One region of the Pradoshia sp. D12 genome, then DNA from elsewhere that is predicted to be linked to it. Evidence: a T-box and tRNA genes for the amino acid it is inferred to sense, from the RefSeq annotation. Region 1 holds a T-box; the other regions hold tRNA genes.
What was found. A T-box is a leader RNA that pairs with one kind of tRNA and senses whether it is charged. The one in region 1 lies ahead of F7984_RS14445 (valine--tRNA ligase), so its partner is inferred to be a tRNA-Val.
Positions count from the first base shown of each region.

Region 2: it has a tRNA-Val gene. The T-box ahead of F7984_RS14445 (valine--tRNA ligase) is inferred to sense a tRNA for this amino acid. The anticodon was not compared.
Region 3: it has a tRNA-Val gene. The T-box ahead of F7984_RS14445 (valine--tRNA ligase) is inferred to sense a tRNA for this amino acid. The anticodon was not compared.

Region 1 covers NZ_CP044545.1:3,004,656-3,011,344, forward strand. Annotated here, with positions in the region: gene F7984_RS14445 (valine--tRNA ligase) at 1-1,464, opposite strand, end outside; T-box leader at 1,532-1,766, opposite strand; gene F7984_RS14450 (hypothetical protein) at 1,988-2,179, shown strand; gene ysxE (spore coat protein YsxE) at 2,269-3,291, opposite strand; gene F7984_RS14460 (LysM peptidoglycan-binding domain-containing protein) at 3,478-4,947, opposite strand; gene hemL (glutamate-1-semialdehyde 2,1-aminomutase) at 5,219-6,508, opposite strand; gene hemB (porphobilinogen synthase) at 6,536-6,689, opposite strand, start outside.
Region 2 covers NZ_CP044545.1:84,494-91,182, forward strand. Annotated here, with positions in the region: rRNA gene F7984_RS00425 (16S ribosomal RNA) at 1-717, shown strand, start outside; rRNA gene F7984_RS00430 (23S ribosomal RNA) at 863-3,798, shown strand; rRNA gene rrf (5S ribosomal RNA) at 3,869-3,985, shown strand; tRNA gene F7984_RS00440 (tRNA-Val) at 3,999-4,074, shown strand; tRNA gene F7984_RS00445 (tRNA-Lys) at 4,082-4,154, shown strand; tRNA gene F7984_RS00450 (tRNA-Gly) at 4,235-4,309, shown strand; tRNA gene F7984_RS00455 (tRNA-Leu) at 4,324-4,409, shown strand; tRNA gene F7984_RS00460 (tRNA-Arg) at 4,418-4,494, shown strand; tRNA gene F7984_RS00465 (tRNA-Pro) at 4,501-4,577, shown strand; tRNA gene F7984_RS00470 (tRNA-Ala) at 4,590-4,665, shown strand; rRNA gene rrf (5S ribosomal RNA) at 4,669-4,785, shown strand; gene F7984_RS00480 (CtsR family transcriptional regulator) at 5,039-5,500, shown strand; gene F7984_RS00485 (protein-arginine kinase activator protein McsA) at 5,525-6,058, shown strand; gene F7984_RS00490 (protein-arginine kinase McsB) at 6,055-6,689, shown strand, end outside.
Region 3 covers NZ_CP044545.1:152,148-158,836, forward strand. Annotated here, with positions in the region: rRNA gene F7984_RS00870 (23S ribosomal RNA) at 1-2,824, shown strand, start outside; rRNA gene rrf (5S ribosomal RNA) at 2,895-3,011, shown strand; tRNA gene F7984_RS00880 (tRNA-Asn) at 3,024-3,098, shown strand; tRNA gene F7984_RS00885 (tRNA-Thr) at 3,120-3,192, shown strand; tRNA gene F7984_RS00890 (tRNA-Glu) at 3,228-3,302, shown strand; tRNA gene F7984_RS00895 (tRNA-Val) at 3,311-3,386, shown strand; tRNA gene F7984_RS00900 (tRNA-Thr) at 3,486-3,558, shown strand; tRNA gene F7984_RS00905 (tRNA-Tyr) at 3,570-3,653, shown strand; tRNA gene F7984_RS00910 (tRNA-Gln) at 3,707-3,781, shown strand; tRNA gene F7984_RS00915 (tRNA-Lys) at 3,786-3,858, shown strand; tRNA gene F7984_RS00920 (tRNA-Gly) at 3,863-3,937, shown strand; gene F7984_RS00925 (aspartyl-phosphate phosphatase Spo0E family protein) at 4,653-4,817, opposite strand; gene sigW (RNA polymerase sigma factor SigW) at 4,972-5,544, shown strand; gene F7984_RS00935 (anti-sigma factor family protein) at 5,560-6,159, shown strand; gene cdaA (diadenylate cyclase CdaA) at 6,341-6,689, shown strand, end outside.

The DNA.
Region 1 (6,689 bases):
ATCGTATCCAGTCACAAGAGCTGCTGTTGGATAATAACGTTTAAAGTCTTCTGAATCTGTATCAGGCCAGCCCATTGTGGAAAACGGCCATAACGCAGAACTGAACCATGTATCCAATACATCTGTATCCTGCGTCCAGTTTTCGATATCTGCAGGATCTTCCATTCCTACATATACCTCGCCTGTTTCCTTATGGTACCAAGCCGGAATGCGGTGACCCCACCAAAGCTGTCTGGAGATACACCAGTCATGGATATTATCCATCCAATTCAAATATGTTTTCTCAAAGCGTTCCGGTACGAATTCTACTTTACCTTCAGTGGATTGCATTTCAATTGCACGCTCTGCCAATGGTCCCATTTTAACAAACCATTGTGTAGATAAATAAGGCTCTACAACAGATCCGCTTCTTTCAGAGTGTCCAACCTGATGGATATGCTCTTCAATTTTGAACAACACTCCCTGATCCTGAAGATCTTTCACAATTTGCTTACGGCAATCGAAACGGTCCATACCTTCATATTTGCCAGCCTTCGCGTTCATCGTTCCGTCTTCATTCATAACTAGAATGCGTTCAAGATTATGACGATTACCTACCTCGAAGTCATTAGGATCATGTGCTGGTGTAATTTTTACAACCCCGGAACCAAAATCCATCTCTACATAATCATCGCCAACAATCGGAATTTCTCTTCCTACGATTGGCAGGATAACCGTTTTTCCAATCAGGTGCTTATAACGGTCATCTTCCGGGTGAACTGCAACTGCTGTATCGCCAAGCATTGTTTCCGGACGAGTTGTCGCAACTTCAATATGCCCGCTGCCATCTGCAAGTGGGTAGCGCATATGATAAAAAGCACCCTTAACCTCTTTATGAATTACTTCAATATCAGAGATCGCTGTTTTTGTACTTGGATCCCAGTTAATAATATATTCACCGCGGTAAATAAGGCCTTTTTCATAAAGTTTTACAAACACTTCACGAACAGCTTTTGAAAGTCCCTCATCTAGAGTAAAGCGTTCACGAGAATAATCTAGGCCCAATCCAATTTTTGCCCATTGCTCACGGATATGGGATGCGTATTCCTCTTTCCATTTCCATGTTTCTTCAACAAATTTCTCACGTCCCAAATCATAACGTGAAACACCTTGATTGCGCAGTTTTTCTTCTACCTTCGCTTGAGTTGCGATTCCCGCATGGTCCATACCTGGCAGCCATAATACGTCATAACCCTGCATTCTCTTCATTCTTGTCAAAATATCCTGAAGCGCAGTATCCCATGCATGACCTAAATGCAGTTTACCCGTTACGTTTGGAGGAGGAATTACAATCGTATAAGGTTCTTTTTGTTTATCCTGTCCCGCTTCAAAGAATTTACCCTTTAACCACCAATCATAGCGTCCTTTTTCGATTGATTGAGGATCGTATTTGGTTGGCATACCAATATCCGTTTGTTGCTCCATTTTTCATTCTCCTTTACTTTCATAATTGGTGAAAAACGCAATAAAAAAACCGCTTCATCCTCTATATAAAAAGGACGAAACGGTATGTCTCGCGGTACCACCTTTGTTCCAATACAAATAACTGTTGTATCGGCACTTCATTTCGTTAACGGCTCTTCACCGGTTATCCGCTACTATTGACGTTCACGGAAACAGCTCCCGGGCGACCTTCTGCGATTACGGTTACTGAAGGAATCTTACAGCCGATGGATTCCTCTCTCTTACAGTCTTAATCACATACTCTTCCCATTCAAAGCTTTTCATTGTTATTTTGGTTTCTCATAATCGGAAATCATTTTTTAATACTGTTATCATACATAAGTATGCATCTACTCGTCAATCATTGTTTCCCATTTTTCTATATTTTATTCAAGCCTATGTCCAAGGTGTCATCGTCAATTCTCATTCTTAGACGCTTTAAATAATGCTGTACAGACACCCATTCAGGGGGAATTTTATATTCTATCATAAAGGGGGAATTTACATGCGAAAAAAGGTAACTCAATACAATATGCCTCCGTGGATTCGAAATACAAGAAATGTCTTACAGCAATTCTCCATTCCCTTTGCCGTTTTTCAAGGAATCCGGACATTCTTTTTTCCGACCACTTTTGATTTATTTCTGCTATTATTACTGATTGGTCTTGCTTTAGCCTTCCACTTTGATATTCTGTAATCTTTTATAACTATTCATTTAGACCAGGTAGGTTTGCCTGGTTTTTGTTTGATACAGCCTATCATTTTATTATGTTGATGCCATATCTTTTATTTCTCTTCCTTCGCCTTTTTGCTTTCTTCTATTTGTTCCATCCTCATAATAATATATTCAATGTTTTTTAATAACCAATACTGCCTTTGGAATCTTCGGCAAAATTGTATTTCATCCTGTTTACCTTTTTTTCTGGAGTATTGTTCTACTACCTTGATACAATTAGCCGGATAGGCTAAATAGGATAAGAATAAACGCAGCTCACCCTCCTTGTAGGGAAAATACTTCAGATAAAGATAGATCCACTCAACTATTTCTTCACCCTGGATTGGATAAGTTTTTAACTGCTTAACGACAAAAGGCAATAAGTCGAAATAGGCAGGTGCGGTTTTACTCTGTTCAAAATTGATAAAATGGCCATAACCATTTTCACTATATAAGAAATGATGAATTGAGATATTTCCATGGGTCACCACACTGCGTACTTTTTCTTCTTCCTTTGTTAGGTCAAACCACTCCTTCAGTTTATTTAAGGAATACGTCAGAGCCTGAGACAAGTCATAAAAGCACATACTAAACAACTGCTCAAACGGAGACATATACCACTTCTTTTCGATGGTTGTTACCATTTCACGAATAAATTCCTTTTGCTCCTCCCACTCCTTGACTGTTTTTTCATAATGCTCTTCCCGTTCCTCTTTCGTAATGTTAATTTCTTTGCCAGATAGCGTATGCATTCTTGCCAATTCCCTGAACATCTGCTGGTGTCGTTCTGCCCGTTCCTCTATATGTTCATCCGGCAGCCAAGGCATAAGGTAACTGATTTTATCATGAGTTAATACTCCATATCTGCCATCAACTGTTGGAAAAATCGGAACAATTCGGTTATATCCATTTTGATATAGGTTCTGCACATTTTTGATAAAATCAATGCCTTTGGTTGCCGGGATGGTTTTAATCGCAAATATACCATTGTTCGTATATACTTTTTTTACTTTTCCAAAATCCTCGTAAAATTCAAGTTCCAATTGATAGTTTCTTAGAAACTCAGATATCCACTCCTGATCTTTTCTTAACATTCCTCTGGCACCCTTTCTGCATGTGCCCTTTTTGGAAACCAATGAAATCTATTTCAGCTGCCCTATCATAAGTCATTATTTTTTAATGAGCTATGCAGCCATGTTTCTCACAGTTAAATTGCATTGTACTATTCCTATTAAAAAAGCAGAGCATATAATGCTGTGCTCTGCTGTTAACTAGACCTATTATTTATAAGAAGCAGCAGCTTCAGGAATATAAATTACCTGACCAGCTTTTAGATCGGATGTTAATTCCAACCCGTTTATTCTCGCGATATGCTGAACGCTCGTTTTATATCGATCTGCCAGAACATCAATATTTTCTCCATTTTGGACAATACAGACTCTTACTTTTGATTGTTGTGATTCTTCCTCCTCTGTAAATAAATCGTATAACAAAGATTTAGACTTACCTTCAGTTTGATCTTCGTTCTCCTTCCCATTCTTTCTTTTAGAATCAGACGATTGATACTTTTTCTCTACATACTGATTGGATGTTTGTTCTTTGTTCTGTTGACGTATGCGAGAAACATTTGTTTCCGGTTCTACTGCAGCTTTATTCAAATCTGGTGCTACATTCGCTTGAGATTGGTGCGGCTGTACTCTGTCATATTCTGAACTTTCCTCTTTTTCATATTCTGAACTTTCCTCTTTTCCATACTCGGCAGTAAAAGGAACGACTTCCATTAATTCCGGAGGACCCTCATCAAATCTATTATCATATGGAATGGAAAAAGATTGGTTTTCATCTTTTTGCTTTTGTCTGTCAACTAATTGGTCCGGTTCAAAAGCAAAAGGGCTATAGTCCTTGTCTGTATGATCTGACTCATCATTCGGCTGTGTTTCTTCATAATCGGCTGGTTGATGCAGTCGGGGTGACAATTTAGTTTCAACATAAAAATGGTCATCCTGGTTATGATTACTCTCTATATAAGAAGTTGGGTTCTTGAGATAAATCTCAGGCGAATCTGCCAAATCCTCCTGCTCCTGATCCTCATCCTCAGAATTTTCCCGATATAAATGCACCTCTATCTGTTCTTCCTCTTGCTCATTATGGACTTCTGCCTGAATAGTAATCTCCTCTGCTGACTCCTCAAAATCTTCGTTGATTTTATTCCATGTATGAGTATGATGCTCTTCCTGAAATCGCCCGGATGTTCCATTTTGATAGTTTGAAGTCTCTTCCCGTTCCTCTGTCTCTGTCACTTGCGTCTGCTCTTCAGGCAAATTATCGTAAACTCCACCAATCCATAAATCTGCTCTAATTTGCAGATATCCCTTTTCTGGCAGCTTATAATCAAAGGTATGCACACCTATATTAAGCTCATCCATTTCCCGAACTCTTTCTGCAGGAATCGTTATATCTACAGGAAATTGCTGATGGAATTCAAATAAATGATGCTCCCTTTGTTCGATTACAGAAACATAGCGCCGAAACGGATCTTCTGCTCCTTCTTCCTGTCCTGTTGCCTCAGTGGCCTTATATTCCCCCATTAAATCCAGAGTCCCTTTAAGAATCACATACTGTTCTACTTGATGAGCTGAAACATTTGGTTCAAGCGAAATGGAATACAGTTCCTCAACTTCCTGTCCCCTTTGAAACCACACACTCTCTTCTAATGAAAATCGTAATGACGATGCATGATCCTCAGACACCCAATTTCCTCCCTTCAGCCCTTTTCATCTAAATGCCATTATCAGCCTATGCTGCAGATACAGAAAATATGTGCTTTGTTAAACGTATGTCTGGAGAATAAAAAAATTCCCCCGAGAGCATACTCGGGGGAATCTACTAATCACTTTATCTCATTCAAATTGGAGCATGGACTCTCGCCTAAAACAAAGGTAAGCAGCAGTAAGAAGTCGATTAGTTCAACTAATGCTCCGTGTGGAATGAAAGTAATTCCTCAACGGACATTGTTTCACTTTATCGTTTAATTGCTTTAAACGCTTTTTGGGCAGCCTGTATAGTCTTTTGAATATCTTCATTACTATGTTCAACTGAAAGAAAGATTCCTTCAAATTGAGAAGGCGGCAAGAATACACCATTTTCCGCCATTTCTTTATAATAATTCGCAAAAAATTGAAGATCTGATTGTTTTGCAGACTCGTAATCTTTAACCTGTTCATTAGTAAAGAAGAAGCCAATCATAGACCCTGCTCGATTACACGTTAAAGGTACTTGGTAGGTTTCAGCTGCTTCCTTAAACCCTGCCTCTAAGAGATCTGCTTTTTTAGTAAACTCTTTATACGTATCCTCATTAAGCTGGATTAACGTTTCATAACCGGCTGTCATCGCAATCGGATTTCCTGATAATGTACCGGCTTGATAGATGGAACCGCTTGGCGCAATTTGGCTCATGATCTCTTTTTTACCGCCGAATGCTCCTACTGGAAGTCCTCCGCCAATTACTTTTCCTAGACAAGTTAAATCTGGAGTAACATCGAAATGACCTTGCGCACATTGATAATCAACACGGAAACCGGTCATAACTTCGTCAAAGACTAATAAAGAACCGTGATTTTCAGTAATTTCTCTTAATCCCTGCAAGAAGCCTGGCAGTGGAGGGACTACTCCCATATTTCCCGCAACTGGCTCTACAATTACAGCTGCTATATCTTCGCCATATTGGTCAAAAGCAAGTTTTACACTCTCAAGATCATTGTATGGAACTGTAATGGTATTTCGCGCAACGCCCTCTGGAACACCAGGGCTATCTGGCAAACCAAGTGTAGCAACTCCTGAACCTGCTTTGATAAGCAATGAATCTCCATGTCCGTGATAACATCCTTCAAATTTAAGGATCTTATCTCGTCCTGTATATCCTCGTGCCAGACGAAGTGCGCTCATGGTTGCTTCTGTACCGGAGGAAACCATCCGTATCATTTCAATTGATGGGACACGATCAATTACAAGCTGTGCCAATTTATTTTCCATTAAAGTTGGAGCACCAAAGCTTGTACCAGTTTCAGCAACCTTTTTAATCGCCTCTACTACCCGGTCATTTGCATGGCCAAGAATCAGCGGTCCCCAGGAAAGAACATAATCAATATATTCATTGCCATCAATATCATAGATTTTTGAACCCTTTCCTCTTTCCATAAAAATCGGATCCATATTTACAGATTTAAAAGCACGGACAGGGCTGTTTACGCCGCCCGGCAATAAATTGATGGATTCCTGGAATGCTTTCTTAGAATTTTCATATGAACGCATATGCTGCAATCTCCTTTATATATGGAATTAATTTGATTCTTTTAACCATTTTGCTGCATCTTTTGCAAAGTAAGTAATGATTAAATCTACACCGGCACGTTTCATACCAGTTAGCATTTCCATCACAATAGCTTTTTCGTCAATCCAGCCATTTGCACCTGCTGCTTTAACCATGGAATAC
Region 2 (6,689 bases), 1.0 Mb from region 1:
GTGTTAGGGGGTTTCCGCCCCTTAGTGCTGCAGCTAACGCATTAAGCACTCCGCCTGGGGAGTACGACCGCAAGGTTGAAACTCAAAGGAATTGACGGGGGCCCGCACAAGCGGTGGAGCATGTGGTTTAATTCGAAGCAACGCGAAGAACCTTACCAGGTCTTGACATCCTCTGATAACTCTGGAGACAGAGCGTTCCCCTTCGGGGGACAGAGTGACAGGTGGTGCATGGTTGTCGTCAGCTCGTGTCGTGAGATGTTGGGTTAAGTCCCGCAACGAGCGCAACCCTTGATCTTAGTTGCCAGCATTCAGTTGGGCACTCTAAGGTGACTGCCGGTGACAAACCGGAGGAAGGTGGGGATGACGTCAAATCATCATGCCCCTTATGACCTGGGCTACACACGTGCTACAATGGGTGGTACAAAGGGCTGCAAAACCGCGAGGTCGAGCAAATCCCATAAAACCACTCTCAGTTCGGATTGCAGGCTGCAACTCGCCTGCATGAAGCTGGAATCGCTAGTAATCGCGGATCAGCATGCCGCGGTGAATACGTTCCCGGGCCTTGTACACACCGCCCGTCACACCACGAGAGTTTGTAACACCCGAAGTCGGTGGGGTAACCCTTACGGGAGCCAGCCGCCGAAGGTGGGACAGATGATTGGGGTGAAGTCGTAACAAGGTAGCCGTATCGGAAGGTGCGGCTGGATCACCTCCTTTCTAAGGAAAATAGACTTATTGGCCAGTAGTTTTGTTTAGTTTTGAAGGAGCAATCCTTCGCAATAATCGTTCTTTGAAAACTGGATAATGTAATGTAAGGCAAAGTAAATGCGTTTTAATAAAAACCGAGTAAGAGTTTTTTAACGGTTAAGTTAATAAGGGCGCACGGTGGATGCCTTGGCACTAGGAGCCGATGAAGGACGGGACTAACACCGATATGCTTCGGGGAGCTGTAAGTAAGCTTTGATCCGGAGATTTCCGAATGGGGAAACCCACTGCCCGTAATGGGGCAGTATCTTACACTGAATTCATAGGTGTATGAAGGCACACCCGGGGAACTGAAACATCTAAGTACCCGGAGGAAGAGAAAGCAAATGCGATTTCCTGAGTAGCGGCGAGCGAAACGGAATCAGCCCAAACCAGATGGCTTGCCATCTGGGGTTGTAGGACACTCATTGTGGAGTTACAAAGGAACGGGGTAGATGAAGCGACCTGGAAAGGTCCGTCAGAGAAGGTAACAACCCTGTAGTCGAAACTTCGTTCCCTCCCGAGTGGATCCTGAGTACGGCGGGACACGAGGAATCCCGTCGGAATCCGGGAGGACCATCTCCCAAGGCTAAATACTCCCTAGTGACCGATAGTGAACCAGTACCGTGAGGGAAAGGTGAAAAGCACCCCGGAAGGGGAGTGAAAGAGATCCTGAAACCGTGTGCCTACAAGTAGTCAGAGCCCTTTTATGGGTGATGGCGTGCCTTTTGTAGAATGAACCGGCGAGTTACGATCCCATGCAAGGTTAAGTTGATGAGACGGAGCCGCAGCGAAAGCGAGTCTGAATAGGGCGTTTGCAGTATGTGGTCGTAGACCCGAAACCAGGTGATCTACCCATGTCCAGGATGAAGTCCAGGTAACACTGGATGGAGGTCCGAACCCACGCACGTTGAAAAGTGCGGGGATGAGGTGTGGGTAGCGGAGAAATTCCAATCGAACCTGGAGATAGCTGGTTCTCTCCGAAATAGCTTTAGGGCTAGCCTCGAGTTTAGAGTCTTGGAGGTAGAGCACTGTTTGGACTAGGGGCCCTCATCGGGTTACCGAATTCAGACAAACTCCGAATGCCAAAGACTTATACTCGGGAGTCAGACTGCGAGTGATAAGATCCGTAGTCAAAAGGGAAACAGCCCAGACCACCAGCTAAGGTCCCAAAGTATACGTTAAGTGGAAAAGGATGTGGAGTTGCCCAGACAACCAGGATGTTGGCTTAGAAGCAGCCACCATTTAAAGAGTGCGTAATAGCTCACTGGTCGAGTGACTCTGCGCCGAAAATGTACCGGGGCTAAACGTATCACCGAAGCTGTGGATGCATACCGTATGGTATGCGTGGTAGGAGAGCGTTCTAAGGGCTGTGAAGCATGACCGGAAGGACATGTGGAGCGCTTAGAAGTGAGAATGCCGGTATGAGTAGCGAAAGAAGGGTGAGAATCCCTTCCACCGAATGCCTAAGGTTTCCTGAGGAAGGCTCGTCCGCTCAGGGTTAGTCGGGACCTAAGCCGAGGCCGAAAGGCGTAGGCGATGGACAACAGGTTGATATTCCTGTACCACCTCTCTTCCATTTGAGTGATGGGGGGACGCAGTAGGATAGGGTAAGCGCGCTGTTGGATATGCGCGTCCAAGCAGTTAGGCCGATGAGCAGGCAAATCCGCTCATCACATAAGGCTGAGCTGTGATGGCGAGGGAACTATAGTACCGAAGTTCCTGATTCCACACTGCCAAGAAAAGCCTCTAGCGAGGAAGAAGGTGCCCGTACCGCAAACCGACACAGGTAGGCGAGGAGAGAATCCTAAGGTGATCGAGAGAACTCTCGTTAAGGAACTCGGCAAAATGACCCCGTAACTTCGGGAGAAGGGGTGCTCATTAGAGGTTTATAGCCTCGAAGAGCCGCAGTGAAAAGGCCCAGGCGACTGTTTAGCAAAAACACAGGTCTCTGCGAAGCCGCAAGGCGAAGTATAGGGGCTGACGCCTGCCCGGTGCTGGAAGGTTAAGAGGAGCGCTTAGCGCAAGCGAAGGTGCGAATTGAAGCCCCAGTAAACGGCGGCCGTAACTATAACGGTCCTAAGGTAGCGAAATTCCTTGTCGGGTAAGTTCCGACCCGCACGAAAGGCGTAACGATCTGGGCACTGTCTCAACGAGAGACTCGGTGAAATTATAGTACCTGTGAAGATGCAGGTTACCCGCGACAGGACGGAAAGACCCCGTGGAGCTTTACTGCAGCCTGATATTGAATTTTGGTACAGCTTGTACAGGATAGGTAGGAGCCTTTGAAGCCGGAGCGCCAGCTTCGGTGGAGGCATCGGTGGGATACTACCCTGGCTGTATTGACATTCTAACCCGCACCCCTGATCGGGGTGGGAGACAGTGTCAGGTGGGCAGTTTGACTGGGGCGGTCGCCTCCTAAAGAGTAACGGAGGCGCCCAAAGGTTCCCTCAGAATGGTTGGAAATCATTCGCAGAGTGTAAAGGCACAAGGGAGCTTGACTGCGAGACCTACAAGTCGAGCAGGGACGAAAGTCGGGCTTAGTGATCCGGTGGTTCCGCATGGAAGGGCCATCGCTCAACGGATAAAAGCTACCCCGGGGATAACAGGCTTATCTCCCCCAAGAGTCCACATCGACGGGGAGGTTTGGCACCTCGATGTCGGCTCATCGCATCCTGGGGCTGTAGTCGGTCCCAAGGGTTGGGCTGTTCGCCCATTAAAGCGGTACGCGAGCTGGGTTCAGAACGTCGTGAGACAGTTCGGTCCCTATCCGTCGTGGGCGCAGGAAATTTGAGAGGAGCTGTCCTTAGTACGAGAGGACCGGGATGGACGCACCGCTGGTGTACCAGTTGTTCTGCCAAGAGCATAGCTGGGTAGCTACGTGCGGACGGGATAAGTGCTGAAAGCATCTAAGCATGAAGCCCCCCTCGAGATGAGATTTCCCATAGCGCAAGCTAGTAAGAACCCTGAAAGATGATCAGGTTGATAGGTCCGAGGTGGAAGTGTGGTGACACATGGAGCTGACGGATACTAATCGTTCGAGGACTTAACCAAATGAATCAAGCATACTTGCCAAACTTACATTATCCAGTTTTGAAAGAATGATTTCTTTCTAACCAAATAGTCCGGTAATGATGGCGAAGAGGCCACACCCGTTCCCATTCCGAACACGGAAGTTAAGCTCTTCAGCGCCGATGGTAGTTGGGACGCGAGTCCCTGTGAGAGTAGGACGTTGCCGGGCTATTTTTTATATTGGAGGATTAGCTCAGCTGGGAGAGCATCTGCCTTACAAGCAGAGGGTCGGCGGTTCGATCCCGTCATCCTCCACCATTATTGTGAGCCATTAGCTCAGTCGGTAGAGCATCTGACTTTTAATCAGAGGGTCGAAGGTTCGAGTCCTTCATGGCTCATTTTTTTTAGATAAATAAGCGAGTGAGCAGGAACGATAACCTCATTGGCCTAAGTTCTTATCACTGCTTTACTGTATAATGCGGAAGTAGTTCAGTGGTAGAACATCACCTTGCCAAGGTGAGGGTCGCGGGTTCGAATCCCGTCTTCCGCTCCAATGCCAAGTTATATGCCGGGGTGGCGGAATTGGCAGACGCACAGGACTTAAAATCCTGCGGTAGGTGACTACCGTGCCGGTTCGAGACCGGCCCTCGGCACTCTATATGCGCCCGTAGCTCAATTGGATAGAGCGTTTGACTACGGATCAAAAGGTTAGGGGTTCGACTCCTCTCGGGCGCGCCATTATATCGGGAAGTAGCTCAGCTTGGTAGAGCACTTGGTTTGGGACCAAGGGGTCGCAGGTTCGAATCCTGTCTTCCCGACCATTTTAAAAATTTGGGGCCTTAGCTCAGCTGGGAGAGCGCCTGCTTTGCACGCAGGAGGTCAGCGGTTCGATCCCGCTAGGCTCCACCATAGTCCGGTAATGATGGCGAAGAGGCCACACCCGTTTCCATTCCGAACACGGAAGTTAAGCTCTTCAGCGCCGATGGTAGTTGGGACGCGAGTCCCTGTGAGAGTAGGACGTTGCCGGGCAGCCAAAACCAGTTCAAATTGAACTGGTTTTTTTGTATTTTAGGGAAAAAAGATCCTTTTTACAGGAAGGTTTCAGGGTTTTAAAAAAGGAAATTTGGGTAGAATTGAAGTATTGGTTTTTTATAAAAAGGTTAATTGTGCAGTATACATATAATAAGTTAGAGTAAAGTATAATGATTGCCAAATTGAGGATGCTTTTGTATAATTATAGTCAAATATAGTCAAAGTCAAAACAGTGAGAGGGGGAGCCTATATGAAAAATATATCCGATATTATTGAAAATTATTTGAAGAGCGTTCTCGATATAAGCGAGAAAGAATTGGTAGAGATAAAAAGAAGCGAAATTGCTGATAAGTTCCAATGCGTTCCCTCTCAAATTAATTATGTGATCAATACTCGTTTTACAATCGAAAGAGGTTATCTGGTAGAAAGTAAACGGGGTGGTGGGGGTTATATTCGTATAATGCGGGTACAGTCCCATGACAGAGCACATTTAATTGAACAAATCAGTAATTTGGTTGGACAGCGTATCTCTCAAAGTAATTCTGAAGATTTAATTGGCAGATTAGTTGAGGAAGAAGTTATATCTTCACGGGAAGCAAAAATCATGTTGAGTGTAATGGACCGTTCTGTACTCCATTATGATTTACCTGAACGAGATGAATTGCGCGCGCGAATCTTAAAAGCGATGTTTATGACATTAAGGTATAAATGAGTTGCTACGGAGAGGGTGAAAACAATGCTTTGTCAGGAATGTAACGAAAGACCCGCTACGATGAAGGTTACAAAAATCGTTAACGGCAAACAAATGGAAGTAAACCTTTGTGAATATTGTGCTGAAGAAAAAGGCGATTTTTTTTCATTCAATAATCTGTTAGCAGGTTTATTAAATATGGGATTAGGTATGAAATCAGCCGACTCTAAATCGCCCTTTAGTAATGAAGATCAACTGATATGTCCCCATTGTGGATTAACATACCGTGAATTTGTTAATATCGGTCGGTTTGGATGTTCGGAGTGCTATAAGACATTCAATCCATATTTGGAATCCATATTAAGAAAATTGCATGGAGGGAATGTTCATCATAACGGAAAAATTCCTAAACGTGCTGGCGGAACTTTACATATAAGAAAGCAAATAAATGATTTAAAGGCTCAAATCAATGATTATGTTGAGGCAGAGGAATTTGAGAAGGCTGCAGAAGTCAGGGATCAGATTCGTTCATTAGAGAAGGAAATTGAAGCCTCTCAAGAAGGGGGCGAACAAAAATGACAATTGAACACTTTATGGAGAATGCCATCAGCTCATGGATGAACCAGGAAGGGCCGGAATCGGATATTGTATTGAGCTCAAGAGTCCGATTGGCCAGAAACGTAAAAAATGTCGCCTTTCCGATCGTTTTTTCACAGGAAGAAGCCAAAAGATTACTAAAAAAAGTTGAAGATCGTATTGGCGGTCAGTATCTTTCAGGATTAGGACATTTGGAAATGGTAAAAATGATAGATCTAAATCCATTAGATAAGCAAGTACTGGTAGAAAAACATTTAATAAGCCCTCTGTTGGCAAAACATAAAGATGTAGGTGCCTGCCTTATTTCAGAAAATGAAGAAGTCAGCATAATGGTTAATGAAGAAGATCATATCCGAATTCAATGTCTTTATCCTGGACTGCAAATTTCTGAAGCTCTCGAAGTAGCAAGCAGAATTGATGATTGGGTAGAGAGTGAATTGGACTATGCATTTGACGAAAAGATTGGATATCTAACAAGTTGTCCAACGAATGTTGGAACTGGATTAAGAGCATCTGTCATGGTTCATTTACCGGGCATTGTGTTAACAAGACAGATAGACAGAGTGGTATCTGCTATTAATCAATTAGGATTGGTTGTGCGCGGTATCTATGG
Region 3 (6,689 bases), 1.1 Mb from region 1:
TCCGAATGGGGAAACCCACTGCCCGTAATGGGGCAGTATCTTACACTGAATTCATAGGTGTATGAAGGCACACCCGGGGAACTGAAACATCTAAGTACCCGGAGGAAGAGAAAGCAAATGCGATTTCCTGAGTAGCGGCGAGCGAAACGGAATCAGCCCAAACCAGATGGCTTGCCATCTGGGGTTGTAGGACACTCATTGTGGAGTTACAAAGGAACGGGGTAGATGAAGCGACCTGGAAAGGTCCGTCAGAGAAGGTAACAACCCTGTAGTCGAAACTTCGTTCCCTCCCGAGTGGATCCTGAGTACGGCGGGACACGAGGAATCCCGTCGGAATCCGGGAGGACCATCTCCCAAGGCTAAATACTCCCTAGTGACCGATAGTGAACCAGTACCGTGAGGGAAAGGTGAAAAGCACCCCGGAAGGGGAGTGAAAGAGATCCTGAAACCGTGTGCCTACAAGTAGTCAGAGCCCTTTTATGGGTGATGGCGTGCCTTTTGTAGAATGAACCGGCGAGTTACGATCCCATGCAAGGTTAAGTTGATGAGACGGAGCCGCAGCGAAAGCGAGTCTGAATAGGGCGTTTGCAGTATGTGGTCGTAGACCCGAAACCAGGTGATCTACCCATGTCCAGGATGAAGTCCAGGTAACACTGGATGGAGGTCCGAACCCACGCACGTTGAAAAGTGCGGGGATGAGGTGTGGGTAGCGGAGAAATTCCAATCGAACCTGGAGATAGCTGGTTCTCTCCGAAATAGCTTTAGGGCTAGCCTCGAGTTTAGAGTCTTGGAGGTAGAGCACTGTTTGGACTAGGGGCCCTCATCGGGTTACCGAATTCAGACAAACTCCGAATGCCAAAGACTTATACTCGGGAGTCAGACTGCGAGTGATAAGATCCGTAGTCAAAAGGGAAACAGCCCAGACCACCAGCTAAGGTCCCAAAGTATACGTTAAGTGGAAAAGGATGTGGAGTTGCCCAGACAACCAGGATGTTGGCTTAGAAGCAGCCACCATTTAAAGAGTGCGTAATAGCTCACTGGTCGAGTGACTCTGCGCCGAAAATGTACCGGGGCTAAACGTATCACCGAAGCTGTGGATGCATACCGTATGGTATGCGTGGTAGGAGAGCGTTCTAAGGGCTGTGAAGCATGACCGGAAGGACATGTGGAGCGCTTAGAAGTGAGAATGCCGGTATGAGTAGCGAAAGAAGGGTGAGAATCCCTTCCACCGAATGCCTAAGGTTTCCTGAGGAAGGCTCGTCCGCTCAGGGTTAGTCGGGACCTAAGCCGAGGCCGAAAGGCGTAGGCGATGGACAACAGGTTGATATTCCTGTACCACCTCTCTTCCATTTGAGTGATGGGGGGACGCAGTAGGATAGGGTAAGCGCGCTGTTGGATATGCGCGTCCAAGCAGTTAGGCCGATGAGCAGGCAAATCCGCTCATCACATAAGGCTGAGCTGTGATGGCGAGGGAACTAGAGTACCGAAGTTCCTGATTCCACACTGCCAAGAAAAGCCTCTAGCGAGGAAGAAGGTGCCCGTACCGCAAACCGACACAGGTAGGCGAGGAGAGAATCCTAAGGTGATCGAGAGAACTCTCGTTAAGGAACTCGGCAAAATGACCCCGTAACTTCGGGAGAAGGGGTGCTCATTAGAGGTTTATAGCCTCGAAGAGCCGCAGTGAAAAGGCCCAGGCGACTGTTTAGCAAAAACACAGGTCTCTGCGAAGCCGCAAGGCGAAGTATAGGGGCTGACGCCTGCCCGGTGCTGGAAGGTTAAGAGGAGCGCTTAGCGCAAGCGAAGGTGCGAATTGAAGCCCCAGTAAACGGCGGCCGTAACTATAACGGTCCTAAGGTAGCGAAATTCCTTGTCGGGTAAGTTCCGACCCGCACGAAAGGCGTAACGATCTGGGCACTGTCTCAACGAGAGACTCGGTGAAATTATAGTACCTGTGAAGATGCAGGTTACCCGCGACAGGACGGAAAGACCCCGTGGAGCTTTACTGCAGCCTGATATTGAATTTTGGTACAGCTTGTACAGGATAGGTAGGAGCCTTTGAAGCCGGAGCGCCAGCTTCGGTGGAGGCATCGGTGGGATACTACCCTGGCTGTATTGACATTCTAACCCGCACCCCTGATCGGGGTGGGAGACAGTGTCAGGTGGGCAGTTTGACTGGGGCGGTCGCCTCCTAAAGAGTAACGGAGGCGCCCAAAGGTTCCCTCAGAATGGTTGGAAATCATTCGCAGAGTGTAAAGGCACAAGGGAGCTTGACTGCGAGACCTACAAGTCGAGCAGGGACGAAAGTCGGGCTTAGTGATCCGGTGGTTCCGCATGGAAGGGCCATCGCTCAACGGATAAAAGCTACCCCGGGGATAACAGGCTTATCTCCCCCAAGAGTCCACATCGACGGGGAGGTTTGGCACCTCGATGTCGGCTCATCGCATCCTGGGGCTGTAGTCGGTCCCAAGGGTTGGGCTGTTCGCCCATTAAAGCGGTACGCGAGCTGGGTTCAGAACGTCGTGAGACAGTTCGGTCCCTATCCGTCGTGGGCGCAGGAAATTTGAGAGGAGCTGTCCTTAGTACGAGAGGACCGGGATGGACGCACCGCTGGTGTACCAGTTGTTCTGCCAAGAGCATAGCTGGGTAGCTACGTGCGGACGGGATAAGTGCTGAAAGCATCTAAGCATGAAGCCCCCCTCGAGATGAGATTTCCCATAGCGCAAGCTAGTAAGAACCCTGAAAGATGATCAGGTTGATAGGTCCGAGGTGGAAGTGTGGTGACACATGGAGCTGACGGATACTAATCGTTCGAGGACTTAACCAAATGAATCAAGCATACTTGCCAAACTTACATTATCCAGTTTTGAAGGAATGATTTCTTTCTAACCAAATAGTCCGGTAATGATGGCGAAGAGGCCACACCCGTTCCCATTCCGAACACGGAAGTTAAGCTCTTCAGCGCCGATGGTAGTTGGGACGCGAGTCCCTGTGAGAGTAGGACGTTGCCGGGCAATTCATATTGTTCCGCAGTAGCTCAGTGGTAGAGCACTCGGCTGTTAACCGAGCGGTCGTAGGTTCGAATCCTACCTGCGGAGCCATTTTTTTGTCCTGTTTATTGTGCTTCCATAGCTCAGCAGGTAGAGCACTTCCATGGTAAGGAAGAGGTCAGCGGTTCGAGCCCGCTTGGAAGCTCTCGAAAGTAGTTATGACTTTAACATCTTATGAATGGCCCCTTGGTCAAGCGGTTAAGACACCGCCCTTTCACGGCGGTAACACGGGTTCGAATCCCGTAGGGGTCACCAATTAATATGGAGGATTAGCTCAGCTGGGAGAGCATCTGCCTTACAAGCAGAGGGTCGGCGGTTCGATCCCGTCATCCTCCACCATTTAAACCAAAAATATTACCAAAAAATACTTGGTGAAATTATAATCCATATAGGTTATACTAACTAAGTGTTCTTCAAAAGAAGGTTTAAAACTAATATGCCGGTGTAGCTCAATTGGTAGAGCAACTGACTTGTAATCAGTAGGTTGGGGGTTCAAGTCCTCTTGCCGGCACTCTTAATATCGGAGGGGTAGCGAAGTGGCTAAACGCGGCGGACTGTAAATCCGCTCCTTCGGGTTCGGCAGTTCGAATCTGCCCCCCTCCACCATTATTTTAATAAGCTTTGAGTAATGGACAAGATATTGTCCCTTTTTTTCTTTTTGGGCTATAGCCAAGCGGTAAGGCAACGGACTTTGACTCCGTCATTCGTAGGTTCGAATCCTGCTAGCCCAGCCATTTAGAGCCATTAGCTCAGTCGGTAGAGCATCTGACTTTTAATCAGAGGGTCGAAGGTTCGAGTCCTTCATGGCTCATTTTGCGGAAGTAGTTCAGTGGTAGAACATCACCTTGCCAAGGTGGGGGTCGCGGGTTCGAATCCCGTCTTCCGCTCCAAAATTTTATACGACTATTTTAAACCTTAAATGCATTGCATTTTAAGGTTTTTTTTATTATAAAAACCATTAAGCCCTGCGATAAGAAGAATTGGCACGCATCAAAAGCAAGAATTAAACTATTCAGCTACCGTTTTATTGGTACTAAAGAGGCTCTTTACTCTTGAGAAACGATTTGCGAGACTGAACTAAGCTAATAAGGTATGATAGAAGTTAAGTGTGTACTTTTAAAACCATTATATAAGCGATCTATAGATTAAAGAGTATTAGCATAAAGGTTCGGTGAATGACATTGCCTGATCGATAGGGGAAAAGGTGCTCTTTAAGTAATGCCAGTACGTTTGAAGAAGTTAATCTGGTTATGATATATATCAACAAATCCTGTCGATTATATATAGATGTTTTATAAAGAATCTACGGTTTGTTTGAGAGGTAGGTTAATTCAAGAATAAGGCATGGGGTCAAACGTAAAGAAAAACGACATTGAATGATAAATAGTGAAGGGCACAGGAGAAAATTTATATGACTGTCTTCTGGCTGTATACTTAGTACAGTAAAAGTTGACCCTTATCCGGAATGGATGAGGCAATGAATAGGGCCTATTCATTCTGGGTCTAAATATAATGAGTGAAACTAATACCAATTGGGATTTTGTTAGCCGTCAGTGGATACCAGAGATCATCATTCCACAAAGAAAAGCAGCAACCTTTTTAGGATTACTGCTTTACATATCTTGTGTGAGTTTGATAGAGATTGATTAATGAGTCCAGTTCAGTACTTGCTTTGATGACATCAGAGTCAAGCATTGAAGTTGAAGAGGCAAGTAGTATCATTCTTTGGCGGCATTGTTCAATATCCTTCATAAGTATATGTAGTTCCAAGTCTTCACTCCTATCTGCAAGAGGTTTTGTTACCTTTATTACCCATATTTATAAAGATTAAACAGTGTGTCAATGTAAAAAACAAAAATTATTTTTTATTGAAACTTTTCTCAAGGCCAGTGCGTATAAATGCTGAAGGCCGCCAATGCGGAGGATGGACAATTTGGAAGGACTTATTAAAGAAAGAATACAGGAAGTGCTGGGTGGTAAACAACAGGCATATGAAGACATCGTTCAGTTTTATAAAGACAGAGTATTTCAATTGTGCTATCGCATGCTGGGTGACCGCCATGAAGCAGAGGATGTGGCCCAGGAAGCTTTTTTACGGGCATATATGAATATACACACTTTCCAGATGAACCGAAAGTTCTCCACCTGGTTATACCGGATTGCTACAAATTTATGTATAGACCGTATACGTAAAAAGAAGCCGGATTATTATCTCGATGCAGAAGTAGCAGGTACAGAGGGGCTTGATATGTATTCACAGATTCCATCGGATACAAAGTTACCTGAGGATGAACTGGAGAGTTTAGAGCTTAAAGAAAAAATGCAAAAGGAAATTCAGAATCTGCCTGAAAAATACCGCTCAGTTATTGTATTAAAATATGTGGATGAGTTATCTCTGAAAGAAATTAGTGAAATCCTTAATTTACCGGTAGGAACCGTGAAAACACGAATTCATAGGGGAAGAGATGCACTGAGAAAATCGATGCGATCTATATAAATGAGGTGGATTAAAATGAAACAATGCCCAGAAAACATCGCAGATTATATGCATGATTATCTCGACGATGACATTAATGAAGAACATTCCAATGTGCTTCTTTCGCATATAGCAGAATGTGATGAGTGTAAGAAAACCTTTCACGAGTTGAGTAAAACAGTTGCCTTTCTTCAAAGTAACCATATTACAGCACCTAGCGGATTTACCGCAAATGTAATGAGAAATCTACCTAAACAATCGAAAAGGCGAAGGTTTGAAAAATGGCTGCAGCGCAATCCAGTGTTAATTGCCGCTTCGCTCTTTATTCTATTGATGGGCAGTAGCTTATTTTCCTATTGGGGAGAGGATGAACAGTTCTCATTCTCTAAAGACCCTAACTTGGTCGTCGAAGGACAAACTGTGATTGTTCCGGAAGGAAAGACGGTCAAAGGGGACCTTGTTGTCAAAAATGGAGATATAAAAGTTGAGGGCAAAGTCAATGGGAACGTAACGGTTATTAATGGAGATAACTATTTAGCAGGAGCCGGTGAAGTGACTGGAAATATAGAAGAGATTGATCAACTGTTTGAATGGATTTGGTTTCATACTAAGGATATAGCATCAAGAGTTTTTTAATCTATAGATAGAAATAGACCTATTTAAGGCAATCCACCGCGGATGGCCTTTTTCTTTTTCTATCAATGAATTTGGGACTGAATTCTTAGAGTTTGTGGAACAGTATGTTATAATAGTGGGGTTATACAACATAGCGGTATATACACCGTTCATGGGAAAGGACATGACTGGAGGAAATGACATGCCGTTTCTAAACAACTTTTCTTTATTAGATTATATTATCAACATAACCGACATCTTTCTCGTTTGGTTTGTTTTTTATAAATTATTGCAAATTATTAAAGGGACAAAAGCCGTACAGCTATTACGTGGAATCCTTTTAATTGTGATTGGACGCTTTGCGAGTGAAATCCTTGGCTTAAATACAATGAGCTATTTAATGGAAAATGTAATGACTTGGGGAGTTTTAGCCATCATTATTATCTTTCAGCCTGAATTACGACGAGCGCTCGAACAGTTGGGGAGAGGCCGTTTATTTTCCAGGACAAATTTTCAGGAAGAGAATGTGCAGGAGCAAACAATTGAAGCTA